Regions from separate parts of the Pantoea sp. SGAir0180 genome, predicted to be linked through region 1. Evidence: predicted binding sites of a transcription regulator. Region 1 holds the regulator's gene; each other region holds the start of a gene.
The links. The regulator CRP, encoded in region 1, controls carbon source genes, mostly activating them, when cyclic AMP is high. The targets are predictions, from matches to a motif close to ATGTGANNNNNNTCACAT.

Region 1 (5,036 bases):
CGCATGGTTTTGCCGACGCCACGGATTATTACCGTCGCGCCAGCGCTATGCCGCGCCTTAAGTTCGTGACAAAACCGCTGCTCATCATCCATGCAAAAGATGACCCGTTCATGAGCGATGAGGTGATCCCGCAGCCTGCGCAATTATCTGCCACTATTACCTATCAGCTGACACAGCAGGGTGGGCATGTTGGTTTCGTCAGTGGCACCCTGCGTCAGCCTCGGTTGTGGCTGGAGCAGCGCGTGCCACAGTGGATTTCCTCTTATCTGGATAACTGACTCTGTGATTATTCCCTGGGAACAGGTTTCTCCCGAAACCCTTGAAAATCTTATCGAAGCGTTTGTTTTGCGTGAAGGCACGGATTACGGCGAGCAGGAGCTCAGCCTGACGGAAAAAGTCGCCGATGTGCGTCGTCAGCTGGAGCACGGCGAGGTCGTTCTGGTATGGTCGGAACTGCACGAGTCGGTCAACATCATGCGCAAAAGCGAGTTTCGTGGCTGATGCAACGAACGGAAAATCGTGCTAACAATGCTCATCGCCCGACGTCACAGGGACTTCAACTATGTCTGCACGCCATCCGATTATCGCGGTAACGGGCTCCAGCGGTGCGGGAACCACCACCACCAGCCTGGCGTTCCGTAAAATTTTTCAGCAACTCGGTTTGCACGCTGCCGAACTGGAAGGGGACAGTTTTCACCGCTTTACCCGACCCGAAATGGACATGGCTATCCGAAAAGCGCGCGATCTGGGGCGACATATCAGCTACTTTGGCCCGGAGGCGAATGATTTTGGCCTGCTGGAGCAAACGTTCATCGAATACGGCGAACACGGTAAGGGCCAGTCGCGTAAGTATCTGCACACCTATGATGAAGCCGTTCCCTGGAACCAGGTTCCCGGCACCTTCACGCCCTGGCAACCGTTACCTCCGGATATGGATGTGCTGTTTTATGAAGGCTTGCACGGCGGCGTGGTGACTGCACAACACAATGTGGCGGAAAAAGTCGATTTGCTGGTCGGCGTCGTGCCCATCGTCAACCTGGAGTGGATTCAGAAACTGGTGCGCGATACCAGCGAGCGTGGCCATTCACGCGAAGCGGTGATGGATTCGGTAGTGCGTTCCATGGAAGATTACATCAATTTCATTACGCCGCAGTTTTCACGAACCCATATTAACTTTCAGCGCGTCCCCACGGTGGATACCTCTAATCCCTTTGCCGCGCGCACCATCCCTTCGCTGGATGAAAGCTTTGTGGTTATCCACTTTCAGGGGCTGGAAGACATTGATTTTCCCTATCTGCTGGCCATGCTGCAGGGATCGTTTATTTCCAATATCAACACGCTGGTGGTACCCGGCGGCAAAATGGGACTGGCGATGGAGTTAATTATGGCGCCGTTAGTAAAACGGCTCATGGAAGGGAAACGGATTGAATAACCACAGAGGCCAGCCTGGCCTCTGTGAGATTATAGCGCGATCACTTCGTAGCTGTGGGTAATGTTGACGCCTTTGCCTAACATGATGGCGACAGAGCAATATTTTTCCGCTGACAGATCGACAGCGCGTGCCACGGCTTTATCCGAAAGTGCGTTGCCGCTGACGATAAAATGCAGATTGATATGGGTAAAGATGCGGGGGGCTTCTTCCCGACGTTCAGACGATAGTTTCACTTCGCAATCAACCACATCGTTGCGGCCTTTTTGCAAAATTGACACAACGTCAATGGCGCTGCATCCCCCTGCCGCCATCAGCACCATCTCCATAGGGCTCGGCGCTTTATCGCCAGAATTGCCATCCATCAGTACCTGATGGCCGGACGATGATTCCCCCAGGAATGTTAACCCTTCAACCCATTTGACGCGTGCCTGCATAATTTTGACCTCAGAATACCCTGTTTTGGCTCAGCGTACGCTTTTGCCTGGGAAACAGCAATCCAGAGAAAACGCCATCTTGCTGAAGCGAGACAACACAAGACAGTCGACGTAAGCTGTGCTACAAACAGAGCTGAAAATATTTTTCGTCATCCGAAGACGAAGCCGGGAAGAATGATGCGCACTGCGCCGAATGCAGCCCGAATAATTTCCTGAATGGAAAGACGCTTAACGCTTACATCGCCTGGCAGGGAAACAGAGCCCTGTATTTTGGGCACGATTACAACAGAGGATAATAGCGAATGGTTCTCGGCAAACCGCAAACAGACCCTACACTTGAATGGTTCCTGTCCCATTGCCATATTCACAAGTATCCATCCAAAAGTACGCTCATTCATCAAGGTGAAAAGGCGGAAACGCTTTACTACATCGTTAAAGGTTCCGTTGCGGTACTGATTAAGGATGAAGAAGGCAAGGAGATGATTCTGTCCTATCTGAATCAGGGCGACTTTATTGGTGAGCTTGGCCTGTTCGAAGAAGGTCAGGAGCGCAGCGCCTGGGTACGTGCGAAAACCGCGTGCGAAGTGGCAGAGATTTCCTACAAAAAATTCCGTCAGCTGATTCAGGTGAATCCGGACATCCTCATGCGCCTCTCCTCGCAAATGGCGCGCCGTCTGCAGGTCACATCGGAAAAAGTGGGCAACCTCGCGTTCCTTGATGTCACCGGTCGCATTGCGCAGACGTTGCTCAACCTGGCGAAACAGCCGGATGCCATGACGCATCCTGACGGCATGCAAATTAAAATTACGCGTCAGGAAATTGGCCAAATCGTGGGATGTTCACGTGAAACCGTGGGACGTATTTTGAAGATGCTGGAAGACCAGAATCTGATCTCCGCACACGGCAAAACAATTGTTGTTTACGGCACGCGCTAAGCTTTATTCTTCACGGCATAATGGCAACGTTATGCCGTGAATTATTTGCGTTGAGCCGATGTGGCGAAGAATAATTTATCACCCTGAAGTTAACTATGCCCTGCGCCAGACACTGGTGTTGTGTCTCCCCGTCGCGCTCGGCTGGCTGTTTGGCGATCTGCAAAAAGGATTGCTGTTCTCATTGGTGCCTGCCTGCTGCAATATTGCCGGTCTGGATACACCCCACAAACGCTTCTTTAAACGCCTGATTGTCGGCGGCAGCCTGTTTGCCCTGGGTAGCTTACTGATGCAGTGGCTTCTGTTTAAAGACGTGCCCTTACCGCTTATTCTTTTCGCTCTGCCTTTGCTGCTGGGCGTGACAGGTGAAATCAGCCCACTGCACGCACGGTTACTCCCTGCCACACTGATCGCAGCGATATTTACCACCAGCCTGATTGGCCGCATGCCCATTTACGTACCGCCCCTGCTCTACATCGGCGGTACGCTGTGGTATGGCCTGTTTAACTGGTTCTGGTTTTGGCTGTGGAAAGAGCAGCCAATGCGTGAAAGCCTGAGTCTGATTTACCGCGAACTGGCGAACTATTGTGACGCCAAGTACACCTTGTTGACGCAACTTACCGATCCGGAGAAGGCGCTACCACCGTTGCTGGCGCGGCAACAAAAAGCAATCGACCTCATCAACACCTGTTATCAGCAGATGCATATGCTGTCCGCCAGCCGCGATCACAGTCATAAGCGACTGACCCGCGCTTTTCAGGTCGCACTGGATTTACAGGAACACATTTCTGTCAGCCTGCATCAGCCAGAAGAAGTGCAAAAACTGGTAGAACAAAGCCATGCTGAGGCCGTGATTCGCTGGAATGCGAAAACCATTTCCGCCCGTTTACGTGAGCTGGCAGACAACATCCTGTACCACCAACTGTCCAGTCGCTTTGATATGGACAAGCAGCTGGGGGCACTGGAAAAAATCGCCCGTCAGCACCCGGACAATCCGGTAGGAAATTTTTGCCTTTATCACTTCAGCCGCATCGCACGGGTACTGCGTACACAAAAGCCCCTTTATCAGCGTGATTTGATGGCGGATCGCCAGCGCCGTTTACCGCTTCTGCCCGCACTCAGAAGCTATCTCTCGCTGCGCTCTTCTGCCCTGCGCACGGCCGGACGTTTTTCTGTGATGCTGATGCTGGGTAGCGGGCTGGCGCTGTTCTTTTCGATTCCCAAACCCTACTGGATTCTGATGACCATTATGTTTGTCAGCCAGAGTAACTACAGCGCCACACGGGTGCGTATTCAGCACCGTGCGCTGGGCACCTTTGCCGGGCTGGTGATTGCGGCAGCCTCGCTGCGGCTGGATGTCCCTGAACCGCTGGTGTTGAGCATCATGCTGGTGATTACCTTTATCAGCTATCGCTTTACCCGCCAGTTTTACGGCTGGTCGATGGTGGGGTTCACGGTCACCGCGGTATATACCCTGCAACTTCTGTCACTTAACGGCGCACAATTCTTACTGCCGCGCCTGCTGGATACCCTGATGGGCTGCCTGATTGCGTTTGGCGGAACGTTATGGCTTTGGCCGCAATGGCAAAGTGCCCTGCTACGACAGAACGCACATGATGTGCTTGAGGCTTTCCAGGACGCGTTACGCATGTTGCTTGGTCCGGAACAGTCTCCCGAGGTACTCGCCTATCAGCGCGTTAACGTTAATCAGGCCCACAATGCAGTCTTTAACTCACTAAATCAGGCGATGCAGGAGCCGGGGTTTAACGCACGCTATTTACAGGATATGCGTTTATGGGTCACGCACAGCCAGTTTATCGTTGAGCACATCAACGCCATGACGATTCTGGCACGCGAACATACCATGCTGCCGCCTACGCTGGCGGAGCACTATCTGCAATGGTGTGAAATTGCGCTGCAGCGTTGCCAGCAGCGGCTTGAATATGACGGCGAAAGTTCGCAAACCGATCTGTTACAGGGAATTGAAGATATCAACGAGGGACCGGTCACAGTACTGGAGCAGCACATCAGGCGCATTCTGGATCATCTTAAGGTGATGCACACGATCTCATCGCTGGCGTGGAACCAGCGACCGCATCATGGTCGCTGGCTGATTCGCAGTATGGGTCGAAAATAACTCAGGCAGCCAGGACTTTCCCGACCGCTTTGGCAAAGCGCGCCATGCCTTCTTCAATATCGGCGGGTTCAATAATCAGTGAAGGGGCAAAACGCATCACA
Region 2 (5,036 bases), 1.8 Mb from region 1:
GTATTGTGTGCAGCCGCTGCTGCCGGTCCTCTCTGCACAGTTTGGCGTGTCACCGGCCGCCAGCAGTATTTCCCTGTCGGTCTCCACTGCGACACTGGCGCTGGGCTTACTGATTACCGGCCCCTTGTCCGATGCTGTCGGTCGCAAATCTGTCATGGTCACCGCGCTGATGCTGGCTTCCGTCTGCACGCTGATTTCGGCCACCATGACAAGCTGGCACGGCATTCTGCTGATGCGGGCGCTTATTGGCCTGTCGCTCAGCGGTGTAGCGGCCGTCGGGATGACTTATCTCAGTGAAGAAATCCATCCCAGCGTAGTCGCCTTTTCGATGGGGCTGTATATCAGCGGAAATTCGATTGGCGGGATGAGCGGTCGCCTGATCAGCGGCGTATTAACCGACTTTTTCTCCTGGCGCGTCGCCATTGCCGCCATTGGCTGTTTTGCCCTGGCGGCCGCCCTGATGTTCTGGAAAATTTTGCCCGCCTCGCGGCATTTTCACCCGACATCCCTGCGCCCCCGCCATCTGGCCATTAACTTTCGCCTGCACTGGCGCGATGCGGGCCTGCCCTTGCTGTTCGCGGAAGGCTTACTGCTGATGGGGGCGTTCGTCACCCTGTTTAACTATATCGGCTATCGGCTGCTGGGTGCGCCGTGGCATTTAAGCCAGGCCGTGGTGGGACTGCTGTCCGTGGTTTACCTGACCGGTTCGTGGAGTTCGCCCAAAGCCGGCGCGTTAACCAGTCGATATGGCCGGGGGCCGGTGATGCTGGGCGCAACGCTTATCATGCTGACGGGCCTGCTCCTGACCGCCTTTCATGCGCTGGTTCTGATCTTTATTGGGATGATGCTGTTCAGTGCTGGCTTTTTCGCCGCACACTCCGTGGCCAGCGGCTGGATTGGGCCACGCGCGCGTCGCGCAAAAGGCCAGGCGTCTTCACTGTATCTGTTCAGTTATTATGTGGGGTCCAGCGTGGCGGGTACGGCAGGGGGCTTTTTCTGGCATCAGTTTGGCTGGCCGGGCATAACCGTGTTTATCTCTACCCTGCTGCTGCTGGCTCTGGCGGTCGCGTGGCGGCTGCATCAACGCAAACTCTAGCAAAACTTAACAAATTTTCCGGGCACAATGCGGCCCGGAAAGTCCGCTGTACAAGAATTGTCCGTATTATCAGTATCATTGCTAACTACCGGTGTTTCCCCGCTATAATCGGTTTAATCCCAAAGATTAATGCCATCTTTGAATTCACTGTTAGGGGAGACCTCATGGCGCATTACTATTACGTCAATAAACAATCCGGTTATAACGATAACCACGTGGTACACGCCAAAGGCTGTCGCTACCTTCCGGGTCTGGAAGACCGACTGTTTCTGGGCACGTTTTACTCTGCAACAGCGGCTATACAGCAGGCCCGAAAATATTATGCCAGCGCATTAGGCTGCGACGACTGTTGCCCGGTTATGTCTGCTCAAACCCCACCCCTGCATGACAGCGTTGGACTGAAGCACGGTATCGATTTCTGATCACAGCGCATGCCTTTGCGATCCCATTCAGCCGCGTTTTTCACGAGGATGGCGGAATATCGCCGCCATCTGCCCTGCCAGCCCGCCGTTCAGTTGCTGCCGACCTGCCCCTGTAGCCGTCCCGCTTAAAGTCGCCAATTCGTTAAGCATTTTGCCTTTTTTCCGTTATCTTAGAGGCCTTACTCTTCATACAGGGATTTAACATGCGTGATAAATATGCGGCGTCTCAAATTGCCCTTCACTGGCTGACCGTGCTGCTGCTGATTATTGTCTATGCCACGATGGAGCTGCGCGGTTATGTGGAACGGGGCTCCTGGCAGCGCTTTGTGATGACCGTGACACACTTTAGCGCGGGCGCAACCATTCTGGTGGTGATGCTGTCACGGTTACTGCTGAAAATTCGCCATCGCAGCCCTGCGATTACGCCCCCCGTGCCACGCTGGCAAACGGGCCTGGCGCACCTGACGCACACGTTGATTTATGCCTTATTTATCAGCCTGCCGGTGCTGGGTATCGCCTCACGTTACCTGAAGGGCCGCGAGTGGTTATTATTCGGCATTCCCATGCCGGTCGCTGCGGAACCTGATTTCGATCTCTCTGATACGCTCGTCGACTGGCATGAAACCCTGGCGCCACTGGGCTACTGGCTCATCGGCTTACATGTCGCTGCAGCCCTGTTCCATCACTATGCGCTGAAGGACAATACGCTGCTGCGTATGATGCCGGGACGCGGGACGCGCCAGCCCTGATTCCCTGACGCTGCACATCGGGCTAAAAAATCACCATAATCTGCGCCAGGTGGTTCCACCCGGCGCTTGATTCCTACACAATAGCCACTAAATTGTGACGCAGGTCACTTTCGTGGGATGATCGTTGTCATCCTCTTTTGACGCACAGACAGATTTAACTTCTCATGCCTTTAACAACTGTTTCCCGTAAAACGGCCTGGCTACGCGTGGTGCTGCTGGCCATCGCCGCTTTTGTTTTCAATACCACTGAGTTCGTACCGGTGGGTTTACTGTCGGATATTGCTGCCGGGTTTTCGATGAAAACCGCTGAAGTGGGCATTATGCTGACAATTTATGCCTGGGTGGTGGCGCTGCTGTCCCTGCCGTTAATGCTGCTGACGCGTAATGTTGAACGGCGGTTACTGCTTACGGTACTGTTTAGCCTCTTTGTAGCCAGCCATGTTCTTTCGACATTCGCCTGGAGCTTCAGTTCGTTAATCGTTTCCCGCATTGGCATTGCGCTGTCACATGCGGTGTTCTGGTCCATTACCGCCTCACTGGCCATTCGTGTGGCGCCTGCCGGTAAAAAAACGCAGGCGCTCAGTATGCTGGCAACCGGTACGGCACTGGCCATGGTGCTGGGGGTGCCCATTGGTCGCGTTGTGGGGCAGGCGCTGGGTTGGCGCACCACCTTTGGCATGATCGGGCTGTCAGCGTTGATCCTGATGATTATGCTGGCGCGCGTCTTGCCGCGTCTGCCCAGTGAACACACCGGTTCATTAAGCAGCGTACCGCTGTTGTTCCGCCGCCCGGCCCTGGCAGGCATGTACCTGCTGGTTACACTCATTGTGACCGCGCACTATACGGCTTACAGCTATATTGAACCCTTTATGCAACTGGTGGCGAATGCCAGCGAAAGTTTTACCACCCTGCTGCTGTTACTGTTTGGTTCTGCCGGCATTATTGGCAGTCTGCTGTTCAGTTCGCTGGGTAAACGCTTTCCCTCAGCGTTGCTGATCAGCGCCATCGCCCTGGTCACCTTATGCATGGGGCTGTTAATTTTTGCCGCCGTGCGTCCTGGCGCGATTATCACCCTCTGCGTCATCTGGGGAATGGCGATGATGATGATTGGCCTGGCGATGCAAATCCGTGTCCTGTCACTGGCACCCGATGCCACCGACGTGGCGATGTCGCTGATGTCCGGCATTTACAACATCGGCATCGGTGCGGGCGCGTTACTGGGCAGTCAGGTGAGCGTATATATGAGCCTGTCTGACGTCGGTAACGTGGGAGCGATGATCGGCCTGGTCGCGCTGCTATGGTGCGTGTATATTTTCCGGCGCTACCCACAGTTACGCTCTAATGGTTAACTGAAGCAGGCTTCTGCGCCTCGCAGAAGTCTGCCGATGCGTCTTCGTCTGCTATCATGCACTGCGGCACTGAACGGCCAGACGACCTGTTCCGGCGTCCGAAGGTGCAGCGCGTCAGAGGTGCTAAACACACCGGATAACCGCTTATATTGTCAGAGGATGCCCTTCTACCTGACTCATCCATTACATCCGTTAACCTCGAAAAAGGATCAACGTTCATGACGAGAAAGTGGTTAACGCTGTACCTGTCGCGTAGCGTCAGCCGGGTGATGTTGCAGGATCTTCAGGCCATCTTACCTGCTGAGGCGGTGAAAATTTTCACGAATGATTTAGACGACGTTCGCTACGCTACAGTAGAATGCGTGCAGGCAGAAACGACCTGCGCCTTGATTGCCTCGGCGATCATCGTCTGGCGTCAACTGGGGCATATTCATCTGCTGCTGTATACGCAAGGTGAAGTGCAGCGTCAGATCACGGACGCCACGCAGTTTGAATTATTTACTTTGCTGAAGAACAACCGTGCCGCCTTGCGGCTGGCCTGACGTGGCGTAACCTCACAGGATAATTATGAGAATTGGTCTGCTGTTCCCCATCGCTATCATCGTGGCAGGTATTGGCTTTCTCGCCTGGTTCATCGGCAGCGGCCTGGCGATGCCTGGCTCCTGAGATCAGCGTAGCTGGCTGTCTTTACTCCCACGCCGGTTGTAGAGACTGCTCTCTTTTTTCTGCTTATCGATCTTTTCCTGACAGGAAACGCAATAACGCACGCCCTTGAGTGCCTGACGGCGGGCTTCGGGAATCGGCTCGCCGCACAGTTCGCATTCTGTGGCACTTTCCCCCTGTCCCAGTGACTGACGCACACGTTCGATACCGTCATTAACGGTGCTGTCGATTTGCTCCTGTACTGCCCCTTCTGCTGCCCAGCCGTTTGCCATTTTTGTGCTCCACTTCATTACCTGTACAGGTTAACTGTACAACATATCAGGGATTTTGCAGGCAAACCGACTCACCTCCCTGTGAAGCCGGTGACGGACATTACGGCTTAATATCGACCTGATAAAAGATATGTTTGCCGAAGGGATCCACTTCGTAACCGGTCACCGATTTGCGGATCGGTTCGAAAATGGTGGAATGGGCAATCATTACGGCCGGCATCTGGTCGTGCATGATTTGCTGCGCCTGCAGATACATGACCGTGCGTTTGGCTTGATCGGGTTCGGCACGGGCGGCGGTAATCAGCTTTTCAAAGGGCTGATAGCACCATTTTGATGAGTTCGATCCCCCTTTCGCCGACGTGCAACTGTAAAGCGGACCAAAGAAGTTATCCGGATCCCCGGTTGCCGTCGTCCAGCCCATCAGGGCCGCCTGATGTTCACCGCTGCGCACACGTTTCAGGTATTCGCCCCATTCGTAACTGACA
Region 3 (5,036 bases), 1.3 Mb from region 1:
CATCTCCGCCAGCAGCGCGATGTCCTCTCTGAAACGATGATAGTGATCGCTGCAAACGGTAAAATCGGTAAGGTCCTGATGGAAGGTTGCCTGGTCAATGACGGAAGGCCCTTTGCCCTCTTCATTCCAGGCCCCTTCAACCTGATAAGCTGAGGTGGACGCGCCCCAGAGAAAGTCCCTGGGAAACGCGGGCAATGTCGAATGTTGCATATAACCTCCTGTTTAACGTGCGGCTAACTCCCGGCGCAGTTGAATGATCTCCTCAGCCAGTTCGCGACAGAGCATTGCGTTCATCAGGTGGTCCTGAGCATGGACCATAATCAGACTGACCGGAATCTTTCCGCTGCCCTCATCAGCGCCAATGAGCTGCGTCTGCGTTTGATGGGCTGCTTTGGCCGCCGCGGTTGCGGCACTGAGCATACTGTCCGCCTGCGCCCAGTTTTGCTGCCGCGCCGCCCGCAACGCCTCCATTGAACAGGAGCGAGCTTCGCCTGCCTGGATAATCAGTTCGATTACCGTGCTTTCATCAATTTCCATGGGTTACTCCTTAACCGGTTGCGCTGCGGCAGAGGGTTGCTCTTGCTGCAGCAGTTGACGCTCGTACATTTTGAAAAACGGGTAGTAGATCAGCGTGGCAATAGTGACCAGCACGGCAATCAACACAATGACGCGCCAGTCCCAGCCGGTTGACCAGGCGGCCCCAATGGGGGCGGGCGTCGTCCACGGAGCCAGTGAGATCACGTGATTAATCAGGTTCGTTTTGGTGGCGATCCAGGCAATGACGGCGTTAACTAACGGGGCAAGAATAAAAGGGATAAACAGAATGGGGTTCATCACGACCGGTGAACCAAAAATCACCGGTTCGTTGATGTTGAACATGCTGGGCACCACACTCAGTTTTCCAATCGATCGCAGATGTGCTGACTGACTGCGCAAGTAAAGCAACACCAACCCCATCGTCGAACCGGAGCCACCGATAACAATAAAAAACTGCCAGAAAGGTTCAATAAACACGTGGCTGATGGGTTCTCCCGCGTTCAGCGCCTGCTGATTCAGACCGAGATTGGTCAGCCAGAAAGCCTGCAATATGCCCCCGACAATCACCGCCCCATGAATGCCTGCAAACCACAGCAGATGGCACAGCAGTACCGCCACCAGCACGGCAGGCAGCGAATCGGAGGCAGAGATGATCGGCGAGAAAATAGCCATGATGGCCTGAGGCAGCAACATGCCGAACTGCGCCTGTACCCACAGGCTCAGGGGAAACAGCGTGATAAAAATCGTGATAATCGGGATGAGCAAATCGAACGACTGACGGATCTTCGGCGGCACCTGCTCGGGCAGTTTGAAACCGATGTTGTATTTCTGCAGAACGTGCATCAGCTCCGTCGCAAAGAGCGCGACCAGAATGGCGGTAAAAATGCCCTCCCCGCCCAGCGAACCAACCGGCAACGTTTTGCCGCTCTGCGGTGCCGCCACCACCAGAAACGCCATCAGCGACAGACTGGCCGCCATAAAGCCATTCATCTTATAACTGTTTGCGAGGTTATAGGCGATGGCACTGGCGATATAGAGCGCCATAATGCCCATCGTCATGTTGTACGGCATCATGATTTGTTCTTCATGCGCCTTTACCATGCCCAGCCACCACTGTGCGAACGCCCAACTGCTGTCTGCCGAAAAAGGCGGATGAGCAAACAACAGCATAAACGAGCCCACGATCAGAAACGGCATGGAGGCAATAAATCCGTCCCGGATAGCGATGACATGACGCTGGCTGGAAAGACGGCCCGCCAGTGGGCTAATACGGTTTTCGATGACGCCGAATAGAGATTCACTGAAGTGGCTCATTGCCTGACTCCTTGCTGAGGCAAAAGAGAATAACCTGCCTGACGCAGTGCGGGTTTCGCGTGATATATCCCGGACCTCCCTGGTGTCAGGTATGAATAAGCTTTAGTGCGTCGCTTAATATTTTTTCACCATTCATCATGCCGTAATCCATACTGTTGATGACCGCAACCGGCTTGCTGTATTGCTGGGCGATCGGTTGAAAATCGGCCAGCTTGTATTTGATTTGTGGCCCGAGCAGGCAGCAGTCGTAATCGGCGATATCGTCTCTAAACTCTTCAATCCCCACAGCTTTTATCTCGACGTCCAGCCCTTGCTGTTGCGCCGCCTTTTCCATTTTCTGCACCACCATACTGGTGGACATGCCCGCAGCACAGCACAGTAAAATCTTCGTCATGGTGTATTCCTCTTTGTGGTGAATGATTAACGAATACACAGGGTGAAAATTTTCTGCAACCGGTTTCAGATTTGCGTATCAGAAGTGTGAGAAGTATCAAAACGCGAGCATTAAAGAGGTTCGGGGCGAATAAACACCTGAATAAGCCTTATCAGGAAGCCCGTTTCTCGTCATGCTGAGGCAATAAAACGGCGGTTCACTCAGCCATATCGTCGGCGCTGTCCATCGCAGTGATGGGTAAGAATTCACTGCCTGATAAGCGGGTAACGCGTATAATTGCTCAGAGCAATCCGATACCGACTGCCGTAACACGGGCGTCCGGCGGCAATTAGCTATACTGGTGATATATAAAGGAACACTCACCCTTCTCGCAGTACGCGGACCGGGATAAGGAGTCGGTTATGTTAATTGGTTTTGTGTTATTGGTCAGCGCGTGTGGACACGATGCCTGTGAAGCTTTACCGGTGTCAGAACGCATTTATCCGACGAAAACCGCCTGTGAAGTCATGGCAAATCGTATCCATAAAGTGCGTCCTAACGTCGTGCTGATATGTGGCGAAGTGCATCGTTAAGAAAGCGGTACAGGGCGAATGGCACAAAAAGTAGCCGATGACATTGCAAGGTTGCCGCTTAACGTTCAAAATATAAGCTGTTCTACACCAACACAGTTGTGAATCCCATGAAAAGTAGTCGTCCCCGCCGTCCTACCGGGCGTTGGGTTTATTACATTTTGTATGAAGGCATTCTGTGGCCCTGTCCGGTTCGCTGGGAATGGGAAAGCGGATACGGTGGCTGGCTGCCGTTTTATTACTCACCTACGTTTGAGTTTGTCGCGGGCGATCCCGGCAAGGCGTACCGTATTGCGCGCACGGATGTACGTGTGAAGCGGAGTGAAGAGATTTACGCCTGATTGCTGTCATGCATTCCATGGCAGCCACGAGGCGGTAAGAAGGAAACAGATTACCTCCAGCAGCAGTACCACCATCAGCAACACGCCGGGTTTGTGGCGCGACAGCCAGGTTTTCAGCCCCATAACATTGCGGCCCTGTGGATCAGCAGCAGTCCGCCACCCATGCTCAGCAAAACCCGCACCCCTTTTCCGTCTTTTTTGCCATTTCAGTGTCCCTCTGAAGAAAGCGAAAATGCGCCCTGAGGCGCATCCTGATGCTGCAAGATTGCTGCGGGAGCCGCCAGAAGGCGACTCAGGTACGCAATCAGTTATTCAGCGTGTAATCGAGTGTGATTTCTGCATTAAGCACCTGCGAAACCGGACAGCCGGCTTTAGCTTTATTGATGATTTCATCAAAGGTGTCGTTATCAATGCCCGGCAGCGAGATGGTGCTGGTCAGTGCCACTTTCGTAATCGCGAAGCCTTCACCTTTTTTGTCCAGCGACACATCGGCACTGGTATCAATGCTTTCAGGTTTATGGCCTGAGTTACCTAACATGAGCGACAGTGCCATTGAAAAACAGGCGGCATGTGCTGCGCCGATAAGCTCTTCCGGATTGGTGCCTTTCTGCCCTTCGAAACGGGTGTTAAAGCCGTAAGGTTGCTGGTTCAGTACACCACTTTCTGTGCTGACTGTGCCTTTGCCTTTGATATCGCCTTCCCAATGCGCCGAACCTTTCTTATGAATGGTCATATCATTCCTCCTGTTGGTAAAGAAGGTAAGTATAGACAACGTCGCTCAGTTTGCCGGGCATGAGGCCGGATGCAGGGCCACTTCGCCCAGCAACGCATTCGCCTGCACCAGCGACGTCTGGTTGATATCGGCTATACACTTCGCGCCTGTTAAGGTCATCGCGACTTTCATTTCGTTTTCAATCAGCGTCAGCAGATGTTCGACGCCACGTTGGCCATGTGTGGCCAGCGCGTAAACAAAGGCCCGTCCCAGCAGAACAGTATCTGCGCCCAACGCAATCATGCGCACCACATCAAGCCCATTATGGATGCCGCTGTCGGCAAGAATCGTCATATCCCCCTTCACCGCATCCGCGATGGCCGGTAAGGCACGAGCCGAAGACAACACGCCGTCCAGCTGGCGTCCGCCATGGTTTGAGACCACAATGCCATCGGCACCAAACCGCACCGCATCGCGGGCATCTTCCGGATCCAGAATGCCTTTAATCACCATTGGCCCGTCCCAGAACTCACGGATCCATTCCAGATCTTTCCAGGAAATCGACGGATCGAAATTCTTTGCCAGCCAGCCAATATAGTCTTCCAGCCCGGTCGGTTTGCCCAGATAGGTGGAAATATTGCCCAGATCGTGTGGTCGGCCCTGTAGCCCAACATCCAGTGCCCAGCGTGGGTGCGTGACAGCCTGCCAGTAGCGGCGCAGGGCCGCGTGCTTGCCGCTCATGCCCGAGTGCGCATCGCGATAGCGTGCGCCCGGCGTTGGCATATCAACGGTAAATACTAATGTGGTACAGCCCGCCGCTTTTGCCCGCTCAAGGGCGTTACGCATAAAGCCGCGATCGCGCAGCACATACAGTTGAAACCACATGGGCCGACTGATTTGCGGTGCCACTTCCTCAATCGGGCAAACGGAGACGGTCGATAAGGTAAACGGAATCCCTTTGCCCGCCGCAGCGCGCGCGGCCTGCACTTCCCCACGACGCGCGTACATGCCACACAGCCCAACCGGTGCCAGCGCGACGGGCATGGACAGCGTTTCACTGAACAGCGTGGTTTCCAGGCTGAGCGCCGACATGTTCCGGAGAATGCGCTGGCGCAGCGCCACGTCTGACAGATCGGCAACATTCCGCCGTAGCGTATGCTCTGCATAGG
Region 4 (5,036 bases), 440 kb from region 1:
TCAAATCGCGATGCGTAATGACTAAGTCAACATCACCCGGCAGCGCGTTAATGGAGCTGTTGGTTACCGACACATGCGTTAAGCCTGCATCCTGAACTTTCTTACGCAGTACGCCTGCCCCCATAGCGCTTGACCCCATGCCGGCATCACAAGCCACGATGATTTTACGCACATGGTTCAGGTCAACGCTCATCGCATCGCTGGCAACCGCGGCACCTGACACCGCCTGCCCTTTTGACTCGGCTTTCATATCATGCATGCGCTGCGTAGCCGCTTTGATATCATCGTCTTCTTTCACTTTGCTGGTTTTGAGCAAAATAGCAGAGACCACGAAGGAAACAGCAAAAGCAGCGAAGACGGCGGCAATATTCGCAAAATAAGCGCCTTTTGGCGTCATGGCTAATACCGCCAGGATAGATCCCGGTGAGGCAGGGGAAACCAGGCCGCCATGCAGAACCGTCAGAGTAAACACGCCGGTCATACCGCCGAGGATCACGGCCAGCAGCAGGCGTGGTGCCATCAGGACATAAGGGAAGTAGATTTCGTGAATACCGCCCAGGAAGTGGATGATAGCCGCACCGCCGGCAGACTGCTTCGCACTACCACGACCAAAGAACATATAGGCCATCAGTACGCCCATACCCGGGCCTGGGTTGGCTTCAATCAGGAAGAAGATTGACTTACCGGCTTCGCTTGCCTGTTGAATCCCCAACGGTGAGAAGATGCCGTGGTTAATAGCATTATTAAGAAACAGGATTTTTGCCGGTTCGACAAAGACAGACGTCAATGGCAGCAGGTTATTTTGCACCATCAAATTGACGCCAGCGGACAGGATATGTGACAAACCTTCGACAAGGGGACCAATCGCCAGGAAGGCCAGCAACGCCAACAACATGCCGATGATCCCGGCAGAGAAGTTGTTAACCAGCATTTCGAAGCCGCTTTTGATTTTGCCGTCAACCATGCGGTCAAATGACTTGATTGCCCAGCCACCAAGCGGGCCTGCGATCATCGAGCCGAGGAACATCGGCATATCAGCACCGACAATCACGCCCATTGTCGTGATGGCACCCACCACACCGCCGCGATCGCCTCCCACCAGACGTCCACCTGTAAAGCCAATTAGCAATGGCAGCAGGTAAGTGATCATCGGGGCGACAAGTTTCGCCAGTGTTGCGTTTGGAATCCAGCCCGTTGGAATAAACAGCGCGGTGATAATACCCCAGGCGATAAACGCGCCGATGTTAGGCATCACCATATTACTCAAAAAGCGACCAAAGCTTTGAACTTTGACCTTTACTGATGAGGACATAAGCCCACCCCTTGTTGAGACGCGCTGCAACAGGAGCGCGCGTTTGTTTTTGTTTAGCCACTACGGCGATGCGCCGTCAGTATTACTGTATGCAGGCGGACTTTATCACGCGAATATTGGCCTGCGTAGTGGGTGACCCCATGAGTGATGCAGGTCACATTTATGACGGGGTGACAGGGGCGTTTTAAGTGATTTAGATCACAAAATAAGGGTCATACAGGAAAGTTATGACCACTTTCTGACCGTTTCTTTTTACTTTAAGTGATATTTATCACACTTTTATCATGCTGCTTTGTTTATAAAATGTGATTAAAGTCACAACTTAATTTAATAAAAAACGGGCCAGATCACATTTTGATCTGGCCCGTTTTTATGAAGCGTAAGCGCGTGGTGAAGTGATTATGAGGTGGACAGTCGCTAATCTGTCCGTGTGAAATTTATTGTCCCGTGCCCTGAACGGCATTCTTGGCCTGAGTCAGTGCCTGGACATTCGCTGATAAACTGGTCATCAGGCTGTTGTACTGGGTAGCCTGTTCCTGAGTAGGGAACTGGACTCCGCCATTATTAAAACTGACGCGTGTCCCCTGTGCCTGAAGAAATTCACCAGTTTTAACCGCATCCTGACTAAGCGCCTGGAGTTTAGGTAACAATGGGATCAACTGAGCGGCAGGCTGAGTGACGACCTTGTCATAGGCGGTATCGAAAACCTTTTTCAGATCGTCAGACTGTTTCAAACCGGCTTTGCTCTTATCCGCCTGCATTTTGGCGCTTTCGAGTTGTTGGGTGGCGACGGTCAGGGCGCTGGTGGCCTGAGCCAGAGAATCCCGGCGACTCAGGTAGTCCTGCGGCACGCGAATAGCAGAAAGCTCATCCACGACCGGGCGCATGCCCTGATCGACCGTCTTATTCACCTGTTGTGAGAAACCATACAAAATCGCGTAATCCCCAGCAAAGGGACCAAAACTCTGTTTCTGGTTTTCACTCAGACTCGGCAGATGTTCACCGCTACGCATAACGGTATTTTGCATGAAATCGATAAACGCTTTGCGTTGTTCGCCTTCTTTATCACCACACGCGGTGAGTTGCAGAACGATAAGCACGCCAGCCAGCATAATGCCGCTGCGTGCCAGGACGCGGGAAATTCCTGAAGCCATGGGTTCAACTCCTGTCAGTAAAACTGGCTGATGTCCGGGTAAGCAGTGGCCTAAAGAATAGAACAAACGTTAATGGCCACACAATGTGAAAGCGCGCTGTCAGGCCATTATGGGTAAGAAAAAAGAGGTTAAACGTAAAATCAGGGCCTCATCCGTTTACAAAGCCTGTTAAAGAGCAGTGAAAAGGCTTTTTTCCATACCCGATAAGGGGCGGCTCGTGCTGTAAAGGCAGTAAGAATAAACCCGGATCGGGGCCTGTTCAGACGCCCTTTGTTAAGCCTGCCCGGACCGCGCTCACTGCCTGAGCATCCCGTACCGGGTGCAGGCTGTATTAACAACTATCCTCTAAATGCCCTTTCATTGTTCAGTTGCCTTAAAGTAGTGCAACCCGTTGCTCTGGCTCGCTATGGGAAGGGCCTGTCCAAATGACAGAGCAGGATTAATCGTACTGGTGATTGCCTGATAACCGTTATGTCTTTGGGCGCTGGCGGCACGACAGCCACGGCATCGCCAGTGCGTAGCTTGATAAATTGCTGGTACTGACCGTTTTGTTGTAGAAAATCGAAAGATCTGGCGCATATTTTGCAAATTCTTTTGTTGTAAGCGCGTGCGGGGTTCTGACGATTTATTCACCGAAAAGGGTGAAGAAAAAAAGATCGGAACGCGAAGTGGATGCCGTATCAACAAAATCAATTGCATCAAACGGTTAGGGTTTTTAGCCTTTTTTCAGAATTGTAAAGTTAAAAAAAATGTTTAATTTGCACTGCAAATTGTCAGGTCTCTATCCATACTTAGTCTCCCGGCATATGTTGCATTGCGTTGTCATGTTTAAGCAGCGGTGCAGTACAGGCTGTGTCCCATAAGATTTTCATCATAAATACAAACTCTTATGGGATGCAGCTTGCTTAGTCCGGTTTCTGAACCTGATTTCAGGTTCGTGTACCTTCTTTCACGTGATTCATAGTGAGTTTTAAGGAGTTCTCTATGGAGTTAAAAGATCCTATGTTTGAATTGCTCAGCAGCCTTGAGCAGATTGTTTTGACACGTGATAACAGCCCTGTTGCGCTGCAAACTCAGCGTCAACCTGCAATGCCAGAGCCGCAACGTCTGCGCGAAATGGCGGGAATGCAGGTCGATGAGTTTGCAAAAATCATGGGTGTTAGCGTTTCTTCGGTTAAAAGTTGGGAAGCACAGCGTACGCGCCCTTCAGCAACGGCACAGAAATTGATGAAATTACTTCACGCCAATCCGTATCTTGGACGTCAGCTGCTTGATTAAGTTTTAAAACCCACCCGTTTACAGGTGAGGCCGGTCACAAGGGTGGCCGGCTGTTTAGCCTCCAGCACACAACGCCATCCGTATTTCCTGCCAGTGTCTTATCAGGCAAGCTTCGGTAACACGTCCAGTACGTTACCTACCCAGCAGACAATCACAACGACACCAAAAATGATGACCATGGCGGGAATGATTCTGCCACCCCACACGGTAAAAATTTGGTCGGGAAAGCGTCTCCGGGACTGTATTGCCAGTAGGGCAGGCACGATGACGGCCCACACCGTTGCGCATAAGCCTGCGCCGCCAATGCCATAGAGAAAGCCATTTGGAAAGATCAGGTACAAAAGGCTGGGGGGAAGAAAGGTGAGCAGCACCGTTTTGCCTCGCCCAACGGCGGTATTTTCTATGTTAAACAAGTCCGCCAGATAATCGAATAACCCCAACGTGACGCCAAAAAAAGAGCTGGCAACGGCAAGATTAGAAAAAACCAGCAGGAAAAAGGCAATAACTCTGTCGGGATGGGTGCCCATAAACGACTTCACCAGGGCGTCAACATTGCCCCCCGACGCAATAATGCCTTTAAAACTTTCGCGCGGGATATTGCCCATAGTGCAATACAACCAGAAAAGATAGACAAACAGCGCCAGTAAGGAGCCCAGAACCAGGCTTTTCACCAGCTTGTCTTTCTGCTTGCCATAACAAATTATCAGGCTGGGAATATTGCCATGAAAACCAAATGAAGCAAGGCAGACAGGGATAGCCATAAAGATACAGGCGAAGTAAGAATGCGTGTCACTGAGGCTGCTGGCATCGCTGAGAATGGCATAGTCAACGTCAAAAAATAATGAACCGAAAACAATGATAAAGGCGAGGATTTTAACGCCGAGAAAGAGGGATGTAATCCGGCTTGTTGCCAGTGAGCTTATCCACAGCACGCCAGCAACACCTGCCGCGGTGCCGATGCCAACGACGCGGGCAGGCAAAGTCAGGCCCGTGTGAGCGGACAGCGTTTCGCTGATAATCGCACCATTGGCTGAGATATAGGCGTACGTCAGAATATACAGCACAAACGCAACGGTAATGCCGCTAACTACATTCCATTTTTGACCCAGCAGATCTTTGGTTAATGTATTAAAGCTTGAGCCTGGTGGGTAATTTAAATTGGCCTCCAGCAATAACAGACCGGAATGCAGCATGGAAAACCAGGCGATCACCAGGATAAAAGTGCCCCAGAAAAACCAGGCGCCGGCCAGATCGACGGGCAGTGCAAACATGCCGCCACCGATGACCGTGCC

Region 2: C1N58_RS07470 (sugar transporter) is a predicted target of CRP. The motif match lies at 2,360-2,377, and genes of this name have one in related genera.
Region 3: C1N58_RS13360 (PTS sugar transporter subunit IIB) is a predicted target of CRP. The motif match lies at 2,330-2,347, and genes of this name have one in related genera.
Region 4: C1N58_RS17290 (PTS mannitol transporter subunit IICBA) is a predicted target of CRP. The motif match lies at 1,455-1,472, and genes of this name have one in related genera.

The regions. Positions count from the first base shown of each region.
Region 1 covers NZ_CP028071.1:4,123,481-4,128,516, reverse strand. Annotated here, with positions in the region: gene C1N58_RS19295 (hydrolase) at 1-278, shown strand, start outside; gene C1N58_RS19290 (YheU family protein) at 283-501, shown strand; gene C1N58_RS19285 (phosphoribulokinase) at 563-1,432, shown strand; gene C1N58_RS19280 (OsmC family protein) at 1,462-1,866, opposite strand; gene crp (cAMP-activated global transcriptional regulator CRP) at 2,169-2,801, shown strand; gene C1N58_RS19270 (YccS/YhfK family putative transporter) at 2,860-4,935, shown strand; gene C1N58_RS19265 (bifunctional acetylornithine/succinyldiaminopimelate transaminase) at 4,937-5,036, opposite strand, start outside.
Region 2 covers NZ_CP028071.1:1,595,174-1,600,209, reverse strand. Annotated here, with positions in the region: gene C1N58_RS07490 (MFS transporter) at 1-1,096, shown strand, start outside; gene C1N58_RS07485 (hypothetical protein) at 1,261-1,518, shown strand; gene C1N58_RS07480 (hypothetical protein) at 1,546-1,668, opposite strand; gene cybB (cytochrome b561) at 1,722-2,267, shown strand; gene C1N58_RS07470 (sugar transporter) at 2,432-3,616, shown strand; gene C1N58_RS07465 (hypothetical protein) at 3,835-4,158, shown strand; gene C1N58_RS07460 (YoaK family small membrane protein) at 4,184-4,282, shown strand; gene C1N58_RS07455 (DksA/TraR family C4-type zinc finger protein) at 4,285-4,551, opposite strand; gene C1N58_RS07450 (ABC transporter substrate-binding protein) at 4,652-5,036, opposite strand, start outside.
Region 3 covers NZ_CP028071.1:2,801,737-2,806,772, forward strand. Annotated here, with positions in the region: gene C1N58_RS13345 (glycoside hydrolase family 1 protein) at 1-210, opposite strand, end outside; gene C1N58_RS13350 (PTS lactose/cellobiose transporter subunit IIA) at 223-537, opposite strand; gene C1N58_RS13355 (PTS sugar transporter subunit IIC) at 541-1,851, opposite strand; gene C1N58_RS13360 (PTS sugar transporter subunit IIB) at 1,937-2,245, opposite strand; gene C1N58_RS13365 (hypothetical protein) at 2,647-2,817, shown strand; gene C1N58_RS13370 (hypothetical protein) at 2,925-3,155, shown strand; gene C1N58_RS13375 (OsmC family protein) at 3,460-3,888, opposite strand; gene lldD (FMN-dependent L-lactate dehydrogenase LldD) at 3,934-5,036, opposite strand, start outside.
Region 4 covers NZ_CP028071.1:3,686,858-3,691,893, reverse strand. Annotated here, with positions in the region: gene C1N58_RS17290 (PTS mannitol transporter subunit IICBA) at 1-1,312, opposite strand, end outside; gene C1N58_RS17285 (DUF3053 domain-containing protein) at 1,750-2,466, opposite strand; gene C1N58_RS17280 (HTH-type transcriptional regulator) at 3,451-3,744, shown strand; gene tnaB (low affinity tryptophan permease TnaB) at 3,846-5,036, opposite strand, start outside.